Rubrivivax gelatinosus IL144: one gene and its partner. The protein of the gene in region 1 interacts with the protein of each later gene in a pairwise test. Links are inferred from orthologs where the notes say so. Each region holds a gene or a part of one and is shown on either strand. Other genes may lie near its edges.

What was found.
Region 2: the proteins of cysE (region 1) and cysK interact in binary tests that used the Escherichia coli proteins (3 or more experiments, as listed by UniProt). The link is inferred for Rubrivivax gelatinosus IL144 from one-to-one orthologs.

The regions. Positions count from the first base shown.
Region 1 is NC_017075.1:1,561,266-1,568,196, forward strand. The notes cover bases 667-3,430. They hold cysE (serine O-acetyltransferase), read left to right. Parts: upstream 667-1,540; coding sequence 1,541-2,320; downstream 2,321-3,430. Other genes in these bases: RGE_RS07450 (inositol monophosphatase family protein), read right to left, coding at 667-682; RGE_RS07455 (RNA methyltransferase), read left to right, coding at 797-1,519; mog (molybdopterin adenylyltransferase), read right to left, coding at 2,322-2,912; yjgA (ribosome biogenesis factor YjgA), read right to left, coding at 2,909-3,430. Outside these bases: more of RGE_RS07450, read right to left, coding at 1-666; more of yjgA, read right to left, coding at 3,431-3,469; metalloprotease PmbA, read left to right, coding at 3,560-4,939; RGE_RS07480 (TRAP transporter substrate-binding protein), read left to right, coding at 5,064-6,146; RGE_RS07485 (TRAP transporter large permease), read right to left, coding at 6,239-6,931.
Region 2 is NC_017075.1:2,087,225-2,094,201, forward strand. What follows is about bases 1,435-4,244. They hold cysK (cysteine synthase A), read left to right. Parts: upstream 1,435-2,248; coding sequence 2,249-3,241; downstream 3,242-4,244. Other genes in these bases: RGE_RS09790 (pyridoxal-phosphate dependent enzyme), read right to left, coding at 1,435-1,486; RGE_RS09795 (rhodanese-like domain-containing protein), read left to right, coding at 1,724-2,203; epsC (serine O-acetyltransferase EpsC), read left to right, coding at 3,244-4,244; RGE_RS09810 (helix-turn-helix domain-containing protein), read left to right, coding at 4,229-4,244. Also shown: RGE_RS09785 (trans-sulfuration enzyme family protein), read right to left, coding at 1-65; more of RGE_RS09790, read right to left, coding at 62-1,434; more of epsC, read left to right, coding at 4,245-4,257; more of RGE_RS09810, read left to right, coding at 4,245-4,501; RGE_RS09815 (transporter substrate-binding domain-containing protein), read left to right, coding at 4,575-6,977.

The DNA of each region.
Region 1 (6,931 bases):
CCTCGGTGATCATTAGCGAGCCTGCGGCGATGTCCCAGGGGCTCAGACCGGTCTCGAAGAAGCCGTCGTAGTAGCCTGCGGCGACGTAGCACAGGTCCAGCGCGGCGGCGCCCGGGCGGCGCAGGCCGGCGCAGCTCTGCATCACCTCCTCGAACATCTTCACGTAGCGCTTGAAGTTGTCGCCCTTGCGGAACGGGAAGCCGGTGCCGACGAGCGAGTCCGACAGCCGCGTGCGCTTGGAGACCCGCAGACGACGGTCGTTGAGGAAGGCGCCGCGGCCGCGCGAGGCGTAGAAGAGGTCGTTGCGCGTCGGGTCGTAGACGACGGCCTGCTGCACCACGCCGCGGTGGGCCAACGCGATCGACACCGCGTAGACCGGGAAGCCGTGCAGGAAGTTGGTCGTGCCGTCCAGCGGGTCGATGATCCAGACGAACTCGCTGTCGCGCGAGCCGTGTTCGCGGCCCGACTCCTCGGCCAGGATGCCGTGGCCCGGGTAGGCGTCCAGCAGCGTGTCGATGATGGCCTGCTCGGCCGCGCGGTCGACCTCGGTGACGAAGTCGTTGGGGCCCTTGCTGCCGACCTTCAGCACGTCCAGATCCAGCGCCGCCCGGTTGATGATGGAACCTGCCGCGCGGGCCGCCTTCACGGCGATGTTGAGCATGGGATGGATCGCGGTCGACATGGGCAGGGCCTGTTCGTAGGGGAGTGGGGGCGGGGCGGGATGAAAGAGCGGTGCGCGCCCGGGGCGGCGACAATGCGCGCCCCGCAGCGTGTGCAACCCGGCATTTTAACGGCGATGACCGACCCGACCCGATTCGTTCTCGTGGAAACCAGCCATGCCGGCAACGTCGGCGCCGCTGCGCGTGCGATGAAGGTGATGGGCTTCACGGATCTTGTGCTGGTTCGCCCGCGCTGGGCCGACGTGCTGCAGCGCGAGGAGACGCTGGCGATGGCCAGCGGCGCCACCGACGTGCTCGCCGGCGCGCGTGTCGTCGCCACGCTGGCGGAGGCGCTGGACGGCGTGACGCACGCCTGCGCGACGGCGATGACGCCGCGCGACTTCGGCCCGCCGACGGCGGCCCCACGCCCGCACTTCGCCGAGCTGGCCGCACGCGGCGACGACCGCGTGGCCTTCGTCTTCGGCCCCGAGCGCACGGGGCTCGCCAACGACGACGTCTACCGCTGCCACGTCTGCCTCTCGATCCCGACGCACCCCGACTACGGCTCGCTGAACCTGGCCCAGGCGGTGCAGATCCTGGCCTACGACTGGCGCCAGGCGCAGGGCGGTTTCCCGGTCGTCGCACGCACCGCCGACCCGCGCCTGGCCGATGCCGCGGCGGTGCAGGGCGTGCTCGAGCACTGGCAGCGCACGCTGGTCGAGATCGGTTTCCTCGACCCCGAGGCACCGAAGAAGCTGATGCCGCGGCTCAACCAGCTGGCCAACCGTATGCGTTTGACGCATGAAGAAGTGCAGATCCTGCGAGGAATCGCACGTGCGGCTACACTGAAACGCGACTGATTCCCCCCGGAGCCCACCCTCATGTTCGCCCGTCTGCGAGAGGACATCGCCTGCATCCGCGAGCGCGATCCCGCCGCCCGTTCGACGTGGGAGGTGCTGACCTGTTATCCGGGCCTGCATGCGCTGGTGATGCACCGGCGCGCGCACTGGTGCTGGCTGCATGGTTTCCGCTGGCTGGCGCGTTTCATCTCGCACGTCTCGCGCTGGGCCACCGGCATCGAGATCCACCCCGGCGCGACGATCGGCCGCCGCGTCTTCATCGACCACGGCATGGGCCTGGTGATCGGCGAAACGGCCGAGGTCGGCGACGAGTGCACGCTCTACCACGGCGTGACGCTGGGCGGCACCTCGCTGGAGCGTGGCGCCAAGCGCCACCCGACGCTGGGCCGCGGCGTCATCGTCGCCGCCGGTGCCAAGGTGCTGGGCGGCTTCACCGTCGGCGACGGCGCGCGTGTCGGCTCCAACGCCGTGCTGCTGCAGCCGGTGCCGCCGGGCGCCACCGCGGTCGGCATCCCGGCGCGCATCGTAGTCAAGCACGCCGACGCCGAGCGCGAGGAACGTGCCGCGCGCCTGGGCTTCTCGGCCTACGGCGTCACGCAGGGCGACGACCCGGTGTCGCTGGCGATGAAGGGCCTGATCGACAGCGCCTCGGGCCACGAGCACCAGATCGCGCTGCTGTGGCAGGCGATCGAGAAGCTGGCCGCCCGTTCGCGCGAACTGCCGGCCGCCGACTGCGTGCCGCAGGACGCGCACACGACCGAGCGTTTCGACGCCGACCGCCTGAACCGCCTCGTGAAGTGATTCAGGCCGAGGCCGGCCGCTGTGCGGACTTCGGTCTGAACGCGGCGCAGCGCGCCGGGTCGGTCTCCAGGTACGGCCCGCCGATCAGGTCGATGCAGTAGGGCACCGCGGAGAAGATGCCGCGCACCGGCGGTGTCGCCTGCGGCAGGCCTTCCAGCGTCTCGGCGATGGCCTTGGGCTGGCCGGGCAGGTTGAGGATCAGCGCCTGGCCACGCACCACCGCCGTCTGGCGCGACAGGATCGCCGTCGGCACGAAGGCCAGGCTGATCTGGCGCATCTGCTCGCCGAAGCCCGGCAGCTCGCGTTCGGCGACGTCGCGTGTCGCCTCGGGCGTCACGTCGCGCGGCGCCGGGCCGGTGCCGCCGGTGGTCAGCACCAAGGCGCAGCCGCGCTCGTCGACCAGTTCACGCAGCGTCGCGGCGATCAGCGGCCGTTCGTCGGGGATCAGCCGTTCCTCCCATTCGACCGGGTTGCGCAGCGCCGCCGACAGCCAGGCGCGCAGCGCCGGCAGGCCCTTGTCCTCGTAGACGCCGGACGAAGCCCGGTCGCTGATCGAGACCAGGCCGATGCGCACGGGGTCGAGCGCGCTCACACCGCGTCCCCGATGAAGGGCTTGAGGAACTGGAACAGCTCGCGGAAGTTCTTCGTCTGGCGCTGCTCGACGCTGGCGGCGGCGTCGCGGCGCGCGGCGCGCACCAGGCTGCGCAGGCGCTGCACGTCGGTCTCGGGATGGGCCTGCACCCAGCGCTCGACGGCGCTGTCGTCGGCGATCAGCTCGCTGCGCCAGCGTTCGACCTCGTGCAGCTTCAGCGTCTCGCGCGCCGAGCCCAGCGCGGCGGCGGCGACGGCCTCGCGCAGCACGGCTTCGTCGGCCGAGCGCATCAGCTTGCCGACGTACTGCATCTGGCGGCGCCGGCCTTCGTGCGAGCGCGTGCGGCGGTATTCCTCGATCGCGTCGCGCAAGGCCTCGGGCATCTCGGTGGCGGCCAGGCGCTCGTCGGACAGCGCCGCGAGTTCGACGCCCAGCGCCTGCAGGTCGTGCGACTTCTGCTTGAGCTGGGTCTTGCTGGGGCGATCGTCGTCGTCGGCGTCGTTGCCGCCGCCGTAGGGGAGTTCGAGGCCGCGGTGCGGGGCTGCGCGTCGGGTCATCGCGGTCAGGGTCTTGGAAGCGGGCCGGTATCATAGTCGGGCGCCCCTTTCTCGCACTTCCGAGCCGGTTCCGGCCCGTTCCTCCCCACGATGACGACCTCCAGCGCCCCCGGCTTCGCCTACCGCCGCGAACAGTTCCAGCAGATCGTCGACGACGTTCTCTCCCGGGCGAAGAAGCTCGGCGCCAGCGACGCCGGCGTCGAGGTCTCCGAAGGCGTCGGCCTGTCGGTCTCGGTGCGCAAGGGCGAGCTCGAGAACGTCGAGCGCAACCAGGACAAGTCGCTGGGTGTCAGCATCTACCTCGGCCACCGCCGCGGCAACGCCAGCACCTCGGACTTCTCGCCCGCGGCGATCCAACGCACCGTGCAGGCGGCCTACGACATCGCGCGCTTCACCGCCGAAGACCCGGTGGCCGGTCTGCCCGACGAGCAGGACCTGGCCACGGCCGAAGAGGCCGCGCGCGACCTGGACCTGTTCCATCCCTGGGCGATCGACGCCGCCGGCGCCGCCGAGCTGGCGCGGCGCTGCGAGGCTGCGGCCTTCGCCGTCGACCGCCGCATCACCAATTCCGAAGGCGCCGGCGTCTCGGCGCAGCAGTCGCACTTCTGGGCCGGCAACACGCGCGGCTTCCGCGGCGGCTACGCCAGCTCGCGCCACTACCTGTCGGTGGCGCCGATCGCCTCGCTGCCCGGCCGCCGCCACGACATGCAGCGCGACGCCTGGTACAGCTCGATGCGCGACGCCAGCGAGCTGGCCTCGCCCGAGGCCGTCGGCCGCTACGCCGCCGAACGCGCGCTGTCGCGGCTCAAGTCGCGCCGCGTCGCCACCGCCGAGGTGCCGGTGCTGTTCGAGTCGACCGTCGCGGCCGGGCTGCTGGGCGCCTACGTGCAGGCGACCTCGGGCGGCGCGCTGTACCGCAAGGCCAGCTTCCTGCACGGCTGCCTGGGCGAGAAGGTGCTGCCGGCGCACGTCGACATCGTCGAGGACCCGCACGCCGCCAAAGGCAAGGGCAGCGCGCCCTTCGACGACGAAGGCGTGCGCACCTCGGGCCGCCGCGTCGTCGACGCCGGCGTCGTGCAGGGCTACTTCCTGTCGAGCTACTCGGCACGCAAGCTGGGCCTGCGCACCACCGGTAACGCCGGCGGCTCGCACAACCTGGCGATGACCAGCCGGCTGACGCAGCCGGGCGACGACCTCGACGCGATGCTGCGCCGCCTGGGCCGCGGCCTCTTCGTCACCGAGCTGATGGGCCAGGGCCTGAACTACGTCACCGGCGACTACTCGCGTGGTGCCGCCGGCTACTGGGTCGAGGACGGCCGCATCGCCTTCCCGGTGCACGAGGTGACGATCGCCGGCAACCTGCGCGAGATGCTGGCCGGCATCGCCGCGATCGGCTCGGACGTCTACGTGCAGGGCAGCAAGGCCGTCGGCTCGGTGCTGATCGAGCGCATGAAGCTGGCGGGCGCCTGACGTTGTTGCGGCGCGCCAGCGCCGCCCCCCTGAACGGGAAAACCCCCCGGAGGCCCTGGGGGGCGCTGCCTAGAATCCTGCGCACCCGAACCCTTCAGCGTTCTCGGGATCAGGAGACAGCTTCATGGAACGTCGTTCCTTCGTCCGAGGCGCCGGCCTGGCCGGCGTGCTCGCCGCCGGCAGCGCGCCGGCCATCGTGCATGCGCAGGCCAACATCCGCTGGCGCCTGGCGTCGAGCTTTCCGAAGTCGCTCGACACCATCTTCGGTGCGGCCGAACTGTTCGCCAAGCGTGTCGGCGAGATGTCGGGCGGCAAGTTCCAGATCTCGGTGCACGCCGGCGGCGAGCTGATGCCGCCGTTCGGCGTCGTCGACGGCGTGCAGAACGGCACCGTCGAGATGGCGCACACGGCGCCGTACTACTTCGTCGGCAAGGACATCACCTTCGCGCTGGGCACGGCGATCCCCTTCGGCCTGAACTCGCGCCAGATGACGGCCTGGATGTACGAAGGCAACGGCCTGACGCTGATGCGCGAGTTCTACGCCGCGTACAACATCGTCAACTTCCCCGGCGGCAACACCGGCGCGCAGATGGGCGGCTGGTTCCGCAAGCCGATCACCAAGCTGGCCGACATGAAGGGCCTGCGCTTTCGAACCGTCGGCGTCACCGGCCAGGTGATGGAGCGCCTGGGTGTGGTCGTGCAGGCGCTGCCCGGCGCCGAGATCTACCAGGCGCTGGAAAAGGGCACGATCGACGCCGCCGAGTGGGTCGGCCCCTACGACGACCTGAAGCTGGGCTTCAACAAGGTGGCGCCGCACTACGCCTACCCGGCCTGGTGGGAAGGCGGCCCGCAGCTGGACTTCTTCATCAACAGCAAGGCCTTCGCCGGCCTGTCGGCCGAGTACAAGGCGATGGTGCAGGCGGCGGCCTCCGAGGCCCACGTCGACATGCAGGCCAAGTACGACGCGCGCAACCCGAACGCGCTGCGCCAGCTGGTGGCCGGCGGCACCAAGCTGTTCCGCTTCCCGAAGGACGCGATGGACGAGGCCTTCAAGCAGGCGATGGGCCTGTACGCCGAGCTGTCGACCAAGAACCCGGCGTGGAAGAAGGTCTACACCGACTACTCCAAGTTCCGCAGCGAGCAGAACCTGTGGTGGCGTTTCGCCGAAGCCGGCTTCGACAGCTACATGCAGGCGCAGAAGATCTGAGGCCGCGCGGCCGCACCCAAGCGGCCCGCAGCGCAACGAGAAAGGCCCGCCGTGGCGACACGGCGGGCCTTTTGCTTGGGCGGCCCGGTGACCTACTTGCCGGGCGCGCTGGCCGGCGTGCCGAACAGATCGTCCAGGTTCTCGGTGCTGTCGTCGCGGTTCTCCGCCGGCGGCTGGGCCTCGATGACGATGTTGCTGGTGTCCAGCGCGGCCTTCTTGTCCAGCCCGCCCGAGACCAGGTTCGGGAAGGCGATGACCAGCGCGACCATGATGATCTGGATGATCACGAACGGGATCGCGCCGCGGTAGATCTGCCCGGTCGTCACTCGCCCGATGCGCCGCCCGGTCGGGCGATCGACGTAGTCCTCGGCCGGCGCCACGCTGCGCAGGTAGAACAGCGCGAAGCCGAACGGCGGGTGCATGAACGAGGTCTGCATGTTGATCGCCAGCAGCACGCCCAGCCAGACGAGGTCGATGCCCAGCTTGTCGGCCACCGGCGCCAGCAGCGGCACGACGATGAACGCGAGCTCGAAGTAGTCGAGGAAGAACGCGAGCACGAAGATCAGCACGTTCACCGCGATCAGGAAGCCGACCTGGCCGCCGGGCAGGCCGGTCAGCAGGTGCTCCACCCACTTCGGCCCTTCGACGCCCTGGAAGGTCAGGCTGAAGACCGTCGAGCCGATCAGGATGAACATCACGAAGCACGACAGCTTCATCGTCGTGTCCATCGCCTGGCGCAGCAGTGGCAGCGACAGGCGCCGGCGCCCGACGGCCATCGCCAGCGC
Region 2 (6,977 bases), 530 kb from region 1 along the record:
CCGTGGATCGTGCGCGTGGCGAAGGCGAGCGGGCGGTCGGCGTCGGGGGCGGTGGTGTGGCTCATGCGGCGGCGGTGGACGCCAGCAGCTGCCGGCGCAGGTGGTTGAGCAGGTCGAAACGCGTGACCAGGCCGTGGAAGCCGGCTTCGTCGGCGACGATGGCCACGAGGCCGCGGTCGAGCACGGCGCGCAGCTCGGCGATCGAGGCGCTTGCGGGCAGCGTCTGCGGCGCGGCGGTCATCGCATCGCGCACCGGGCGCTGCAGCGCCTGCGGCCCGGTCTGGGCGGCCACGAGCAGGTCCGATTCGTCGAGCACGCCGACCAGCCGCCCCTCGGCCAGCACCGGCAGCTGCGAGACCTCGGCCAGGCGCATGCGCTGGAAGGCGACGAGCAGCGTGTCCTCGGGCGCGACGGCGACGACGCCGCCGTCTTCGTAGCGGCGCGAGATCAGGTCGCGCAGGTCGCCGAAACGCGGCCGCGCGAGCAGGCCCTGGTCGATCAGCCACTGGTCGTTGTAGACCTTGGACAGATAACGCGTGCCGGTGTCGCAGACCAGCGTCAGCACGCGTTTGGGCGTCGTCTGCTCGCGGCAGTAACGCAGCGCCGCGGCCAGCAGCGTGCCGGTGGACGAACCGCCGGGGATGCCTTCGCGCGCCAGCAGCTCGCGTGCGGCGCCGAAGCTCTCGGCGTCGGGGATCGAATAGGCGCTCTTCACCGAGCCGAAGTCGGCGATCGCCGGCACGAAGTCTTCGCCGATGCCTTCGACGGCCCAGGAGCCGGCCTGGCCGACGTGGCCGGTCTTCACGTAGTCGGCGAGGATCGAGCCCACCGGGTCGGCGAGCACGAACTCGAGCTCGGGCTGCACCTTGCGGAAGTAGCGCGACAGCCCGGTCAGCGTGCCCGAGGAGCCGACGCCGACGACGATGGCGTCCAGGTCGTGCCCGGTCTGGGCCCAGATCTCCGGGCCGGTGGCGGTTTCGTGGGCCAGCGGATTGGCCGGGTTGTTGAACTGGTCGGCGAAGAACGAGCCTGGGATGCCGGCGGCGATGCGTGCCGCCAGGTCCTGGTAGTACTCGGGGTGGCCCTTGCCGACGTCCGAGCGCGTGACGTGCACCGTCGCGCCCAGCGCCTTCAGGTGCAGCACCTTCTCGGTGGCCATCTTGTCGGGCACGACGAGCACCACCTTGTAGCCCTTGGCGCGTGCCACCAGCGCCAGGCCCAGGCCGGTGTTGCCGGCGGTGGCCTCGACGACGGTGCCGCCGGGCTGCAGCCGGCCGTCGCGTTCGGCGGCTTCGATCATCGCGACGCCGATGCGGTCCTTGATCGAGCCGCCGGGGTTCTGCGACTCGAGCTTCAGGAACAGCGTGCAGCAGCCGGTGTCCAGGCGCGTGACGCGCACCAGCGGGGTGTTGCCGATCAGGTCGAGCACCGCGGGGCGCGAGGCGCTCTCGCGCGCGGCGCGGGGGAGTTCGGGGGAACGGGACATCGGGCGTGCCGGAGCGGCCAAAAGCTGAGCAGTCTGGCCGGCAAGCCGCGTGCCGCCAAACGCGTTCGGCGCATGAGCTAAGCCGCTGCCCGCAGATGGCGCGCTTGCTCGTTCGGCGCATATCGAGCGGCGTATCCATTCGTTGGGCGCTGGCTCGGGGCTGCCTACGCTGGCATCCGCCGTCTATCGCCGTCATCGCCCCGGGCGGGGCCGCGGCCGGCGGCCGAAGGAGAACCGATGAACGCCGTTGCCGAACTGCCTGCGTCCGTGGACGCCCACCCCGTGCTGCAGCGTGCGCGCCAGGACGCGCGCGCCGAAGGTCTGCCCTATGCCGGCGTCGTGCCGCCGCAGGACGCCTGGGCGCTGGTGCAGGCCGGTCTGGCGCAGCTGGTGGACGTGCGCACCGCCGAGGAACGCAAGTTCGTCGGCCAGGTGCCGGGCAGCCTGCACGTCGCCTGGGCCACCGGCACCGCGCTGACGCGCAACCCGCGTTTCGTGCGTGAACTCGAAGCCCGGATCGGCGGCAAGGACCCGGTGGCGCTGCTGCTGTGCCGCAGCGGCAAACGCTCGGCGGCGGCCGCCGAAGCTGCCGCGGCCGCCGGCTTCACGAACGTGTTCAACGTCGGTGAAGGCTTCGAAGGAGAACTCGACGCCGCGCAGCAGCGTGGCCACGTCAATGGCTGGCGCCGGCGCGCGCTGCCGTGGACGCAAGACTGACCGCGCCGCCGAACGAACGCATTCGACCGTCAGAGGAACTTCGCGATGACCCGCATCTACGACGACAACTCGCTGTCCATCGGCCGCACGCCGCTCGTGCGCCTGAACCGCATCACCGACGGCGCCGGCGCCACGGTGCTGGCCAAGATCGAGGGCCGCAACCCGGCGTATTCGGTCAAGTGCCGCATCGGCGCGGCGCTGATCTGGGACGCCGAGAAGCGTGGCCTGCTCGGCCCGGGCAAGGAACTGGTCGAGCCGACCAGCGGCAACACCGGCATCGCGCTGGCCTTCGTCGCCGCGGCGCGCGGCATCCCGCTGACGCTGACCATGCCCGAGACCATGAGCCTGGAGCGCCGCAAGCTGCTGCTGGCCTACGGCGCCAAGCTGGTGCTGACCGAAGGCGCCAAGGGCATGAAGGGCGCCGTCGCCAAGGCCGAGGAGATCGCCGCCAGCGACCCGAAGTACGTGCTGCTGCAGCAGTTCCGCAACCCGGCCAACCCGGCGATCCACGAAGCGACGACCGGCCCCGAGATCTGGGAGGACACCGAGGGCGCGGTCGACGTCGTTGTCTCGGGTGTCGGCACCGGCGGCACGATCACCGGTGTCTCGCGCTTCATCAAGAAGGCCAAGGGCAAGGCCATCACCTCGGTGGCCGTCGAGCCCGCGGCCAGCCCGGTGCTGAGCCAGGTGCGCGCCGGCGAGGAAGTGAAGCCCGGCCCGCACAAGATCCAGGGCATCGGCGCCGGCTTCGTGCCCGAGGTGCTGGACCTGTCGCTCGTCGACGTCGTCGAGCAGGTGACGAACGAGGAGGCGATCCACTTCGCGCGCCGGCTGACGCGCGAGGAGGGCATCATCTCGGGCATCTCCGGCGGCGCCGCCGCGGCGGTGGCGGTGCGTCTGGCGCAGCGCCCCGAGCACGCCGGCAAGACCATCGTCGTCGTGCTGCCCGACTCGGGCGAGCGCTACCTCAGCTCGGTGCTGTTCGAAGGCGTGTTCGACGCCAGCGGCCTGCCGCCGGCCGAAGCCAAGGCGGCCTGAGCATGGCCGCCCCGCACGACGACGCGGTCGCCGAACGGCCGGCCGCGGTGACGACGCACGCCCCGCCGACGCGCGCGGTGGCGGTCGAAGACGCTTCGCTGGACCTGGCCGGCATCGTCGCCGGGCTGCGCGCCGCACGCACGCGCTGGCGCAGCGCGCAGCAGCGGCCCGAGGAACACGGCCACCGCGAGCTGCCGTCGCGCGAGGCGCTGGCGGCGATCGTCGACGGCCTGCGCGGCGCGCTGTTCCCGCTGCGCCTGGGCCCGCAGGACCTGCGCCAGGAGAGCGAGGACTACTACGTCGGCCAGACGCTGGACCGCGTGCTGGGCTTGCTGCTGCAGCAGGCCCGGCTGGAACTGCGCTACCAGGCGCGCCTGGGCCGCGGCGACGAGGACGTCGACGCGCGTGCGCTGGCCATCGTGCGCGCCTTCGGCGCCGCGCTGCCGCGGCTGCGGGCGCTGCTGGACACCGACGTGCTCGCCGCCTTCCGCGGCGACCCGGCGGCGCGCAGCGTCGACGAGGTGCTGCTGTGCTATCCCGGCGTGCAGGCGATGATCCACCACCGCATCGCGCACGAGCTCTACGGCCACGGGCTGACGCTCCTGGCGCGGCTGGTGTCCGAACGCGCGCACGCCGAGACCGGCATCGACATCCATCCCGGCGCGACGATCGGCGAAGGTTTCTTCATCGACCACGGCACCGGCGTCGTCATCGGCGAGACGGCGCAGATCGGCCGCCAGGTGCGGCTTTACCAGGCGGTGACGCTGGGCGCCAAGCGCTTCGCCACCGAGGCCGACGGCAGCCTGCAGCGCGGCGGCGCACGCCACCCCATCGTCGAGGACGAGGTCGTCGTCTACGCCGGCGCGACCATCCTCGGCCGCATCACGGTCGGCCGCGGCTCGGTCATCGGCGGCAATGTCTGGATCACGCGCGACGTGCCGGCGGGCAGCCGGATCACGCAGGCGCTCACACGAGAGGCAGGAAACGATGACGGCATCGACGGCGCTGGCATTTGAGGCGCGGCACCTGCCGCACGAAGGCGTGGCCGAGCGTTTCGGCCGCACCGTGCGCCGGCTGCGCCAGGCGCGCGGCTGGTCGCAGGAGCTGCTGGCCGCACGCGCCGAGCTCAACCGCACCTACATGGGCGAGATCGAACGCGCCAGCGCGATGCCTTCGCTGCAGACCGCAGCCAAGCTGGCGCAGGCGCTGGAGGTGCCGCTGGCCGAGCTGATCCAGCGCTGCGAACCGCAGCTCGGCTGAGGCCCGCCGGCTCCCCCTCGATGGCGCACCCGGCTCCCGGGATCCGCACTACAGTGCGAGCAGGGGAGGCAGGATGGTCGCGTGGAGATCGTGGGCCGGCTGGGCCCTGTGCGCATGTCTGGCGCTGTGCACGGCCCACCGGCCGGTGCAGGCCGCGGCCGTCGGCGATCGTGTCGAGGCCGGCGACGTCGTCGCCGTCGGCCTGCTCGAACGTTTCCCGCCGTTCCACGAGTGGCGCGCCGATCAGGCGGCGCCCGCCGGCATGGACGTCGACCTTCTGGCCGAGATCTCGCGCCAGACCGGCCTGCGCTTTCGCTACGAACGTTTCGTCGAGTACCCGGCGCTGCTGAAGGCGCTCGCCGACGGCCGCATCCGGCTGGCGACGGCGATCGCGCAGACCCCCGACCGGGCGCTGACGCTGCGCTTCACCCGGCCCTATGCCTCGGTGCAGCAGGCTTTCGTCGGCCCGGCGGCCATCACCTCGGTGCCGGCCACGCCCGATCTGTCGGGGCGCCGCGTGGCGGTCACGCGCGGCTACGTCGCCGAGATCATCGCCGCCGAGCGTTTCCCGTCGGCCGCACGCCCGGCCTACGCCACCGTGCAGCAGGCGCTGGACGCGGTGCAGCGCGGCGACGCCGACTTCGTCTTCGAGGCCTTGCCGACGCTGCGGGCGCTGATCGCCGAGCGCCCCGACGCCGGCCTGGCGGTGCTGCGCAGCTACGGTTTCCCCGAAGGCCATCTGCGCCTGGCCGCCGACCTGCGCGACGCCGCGCTGGTGCGCCAGCTCGACGCGACGATCGCCGCGCTGGACCCGGCGTTCACCAAGGCGCTGCGCGAGAAGTGGCTGCCGCCCGCGCCGCTGGCGGCTGCCGCGGCCGCCCCGGCGCTGGACGTGGCGCCGCTGCGCGTGGGCTACCTGCCGGGCGACCTGCCGTTCACCGCCGAGGTGCGTCCCGGCGTCGCCGACGGCCTGGGCATCCGCATGATGACCGAGGTGGCGCGCCGCGCCGGCCTGTCGATCGCCTCGTTCTCGCCGATGGACCTGGCCAGCGGCCTGCAGGCGCTGGCCGACGGCCGGCTGGACGTGATGCTGGGCCTGACCGACATCGCCGAGCGCCGCGCGCGCATGACCTTCGTCGGCCCCTACCGCGCCAATCCGCTGGTGCTGATCAGCCGCCGCCAGTTCTCGGTCTGGGACCTGCAGCAGCTGTCGGGCCAGCGGCTGGCGATGATCCGCGGCTACTTCGGCACGCCCTACGTGCGCGCCGCCTATCCGAACGTCGACATCGTCGAATGCGCCGGCTTCGACGACTGCCTGGCGATGGTCGAACAAGGCCGCGCCGAGGCCTCGCTCTACGGCCTGCAGGGCGCCTACGCGCGCCTGGGGCCGCGTGCCGGCAGCACGCTGCACATCACCGGCACCGTGCCCGGCCTGTACGACGAGCACAACCTGGGCGTGTCGCTGGCGCGCGCGACGCTGGCGCCGCGGCTGCGCGACGCGCTCAACGCCGTGCTCGCCGAGGACATGCCGCGCATCGAGCGCGAGTGGGCCGAGGCCGAGCAGCAGGACCGCGTCGACTGGGCGCGCGTGCGTCTGTCGGCCTACGCCGCGGCCGCGGTGCTGGCCGCGATGGCGCTGGCCTGGTGGTGGCACAGCCGCGCGCTGCGGCGCGAGATCGAGCGCACCCGGCGCGCGCGCCAGGAAAGCGAGCAGTACCTCGCCTTCCTCGCGCACGAGGTGCGCAACTCGCTGCAATCGGTGAGCGGCGCCGTCGCACTGCTGCGCGGCTCCTCGCCGGGCCCGGCCGAGCAGCCGCTGCTGGACGTGCTGGGGCGCTCGTCGCGCGCCACGCTGGGCCTGCTGAACGCGCTGCTCGACCGCCACCGCCTGCACGAAGGGCAGCTGGCGCTGGAACTGCGGCCGGAGTCGCTGGAGCGCTGCCTGCGCGAGGCCGCCGAGGAGACGCGGCCGATGGCCCAGGCCAAGGGGCTGGCGCTGAGTTTCGAACGCCGCACGCCGCTGGACGGCTGGTGGCGGCTAGACGCGCTGCGCCTGCAGCAGGTGCTGCGCAACCTGCTGGTCAACGCGGTCAAGCACACCGACGCCGGCCAGGTGCGGCTGTCGGCGGGCCTCGAGCCCAGCGAGCGCGGCGAGCGCTGGCGCCGGCTGGTCGTCGCCATCGCCGACACCGGCGCCGGGCTGACGCCGGCTTCGCGCGAGCGTGTCTTCGAGCGTTTCCACACCGAAGGCGGCGACCGCCCGGGCAGCGGCCTGGGGCTGGCGCTCAGCCGCGACCTCGTGCGCGCCTTTGGCGGCACGATCGAGGTGCAGAGCCAGGCCGGCCAGGGCGCGACCTTCACGCTGGGCTTCGACATCGAGGCCGCCGACGCCCCGGCGCCGGCGCAGCCCGGGCAGGTCGACCGGGTGCTGGTCGTCGAGGACTCGCAGGTCTACGGCCTGCTGCTGCGCCAGGCG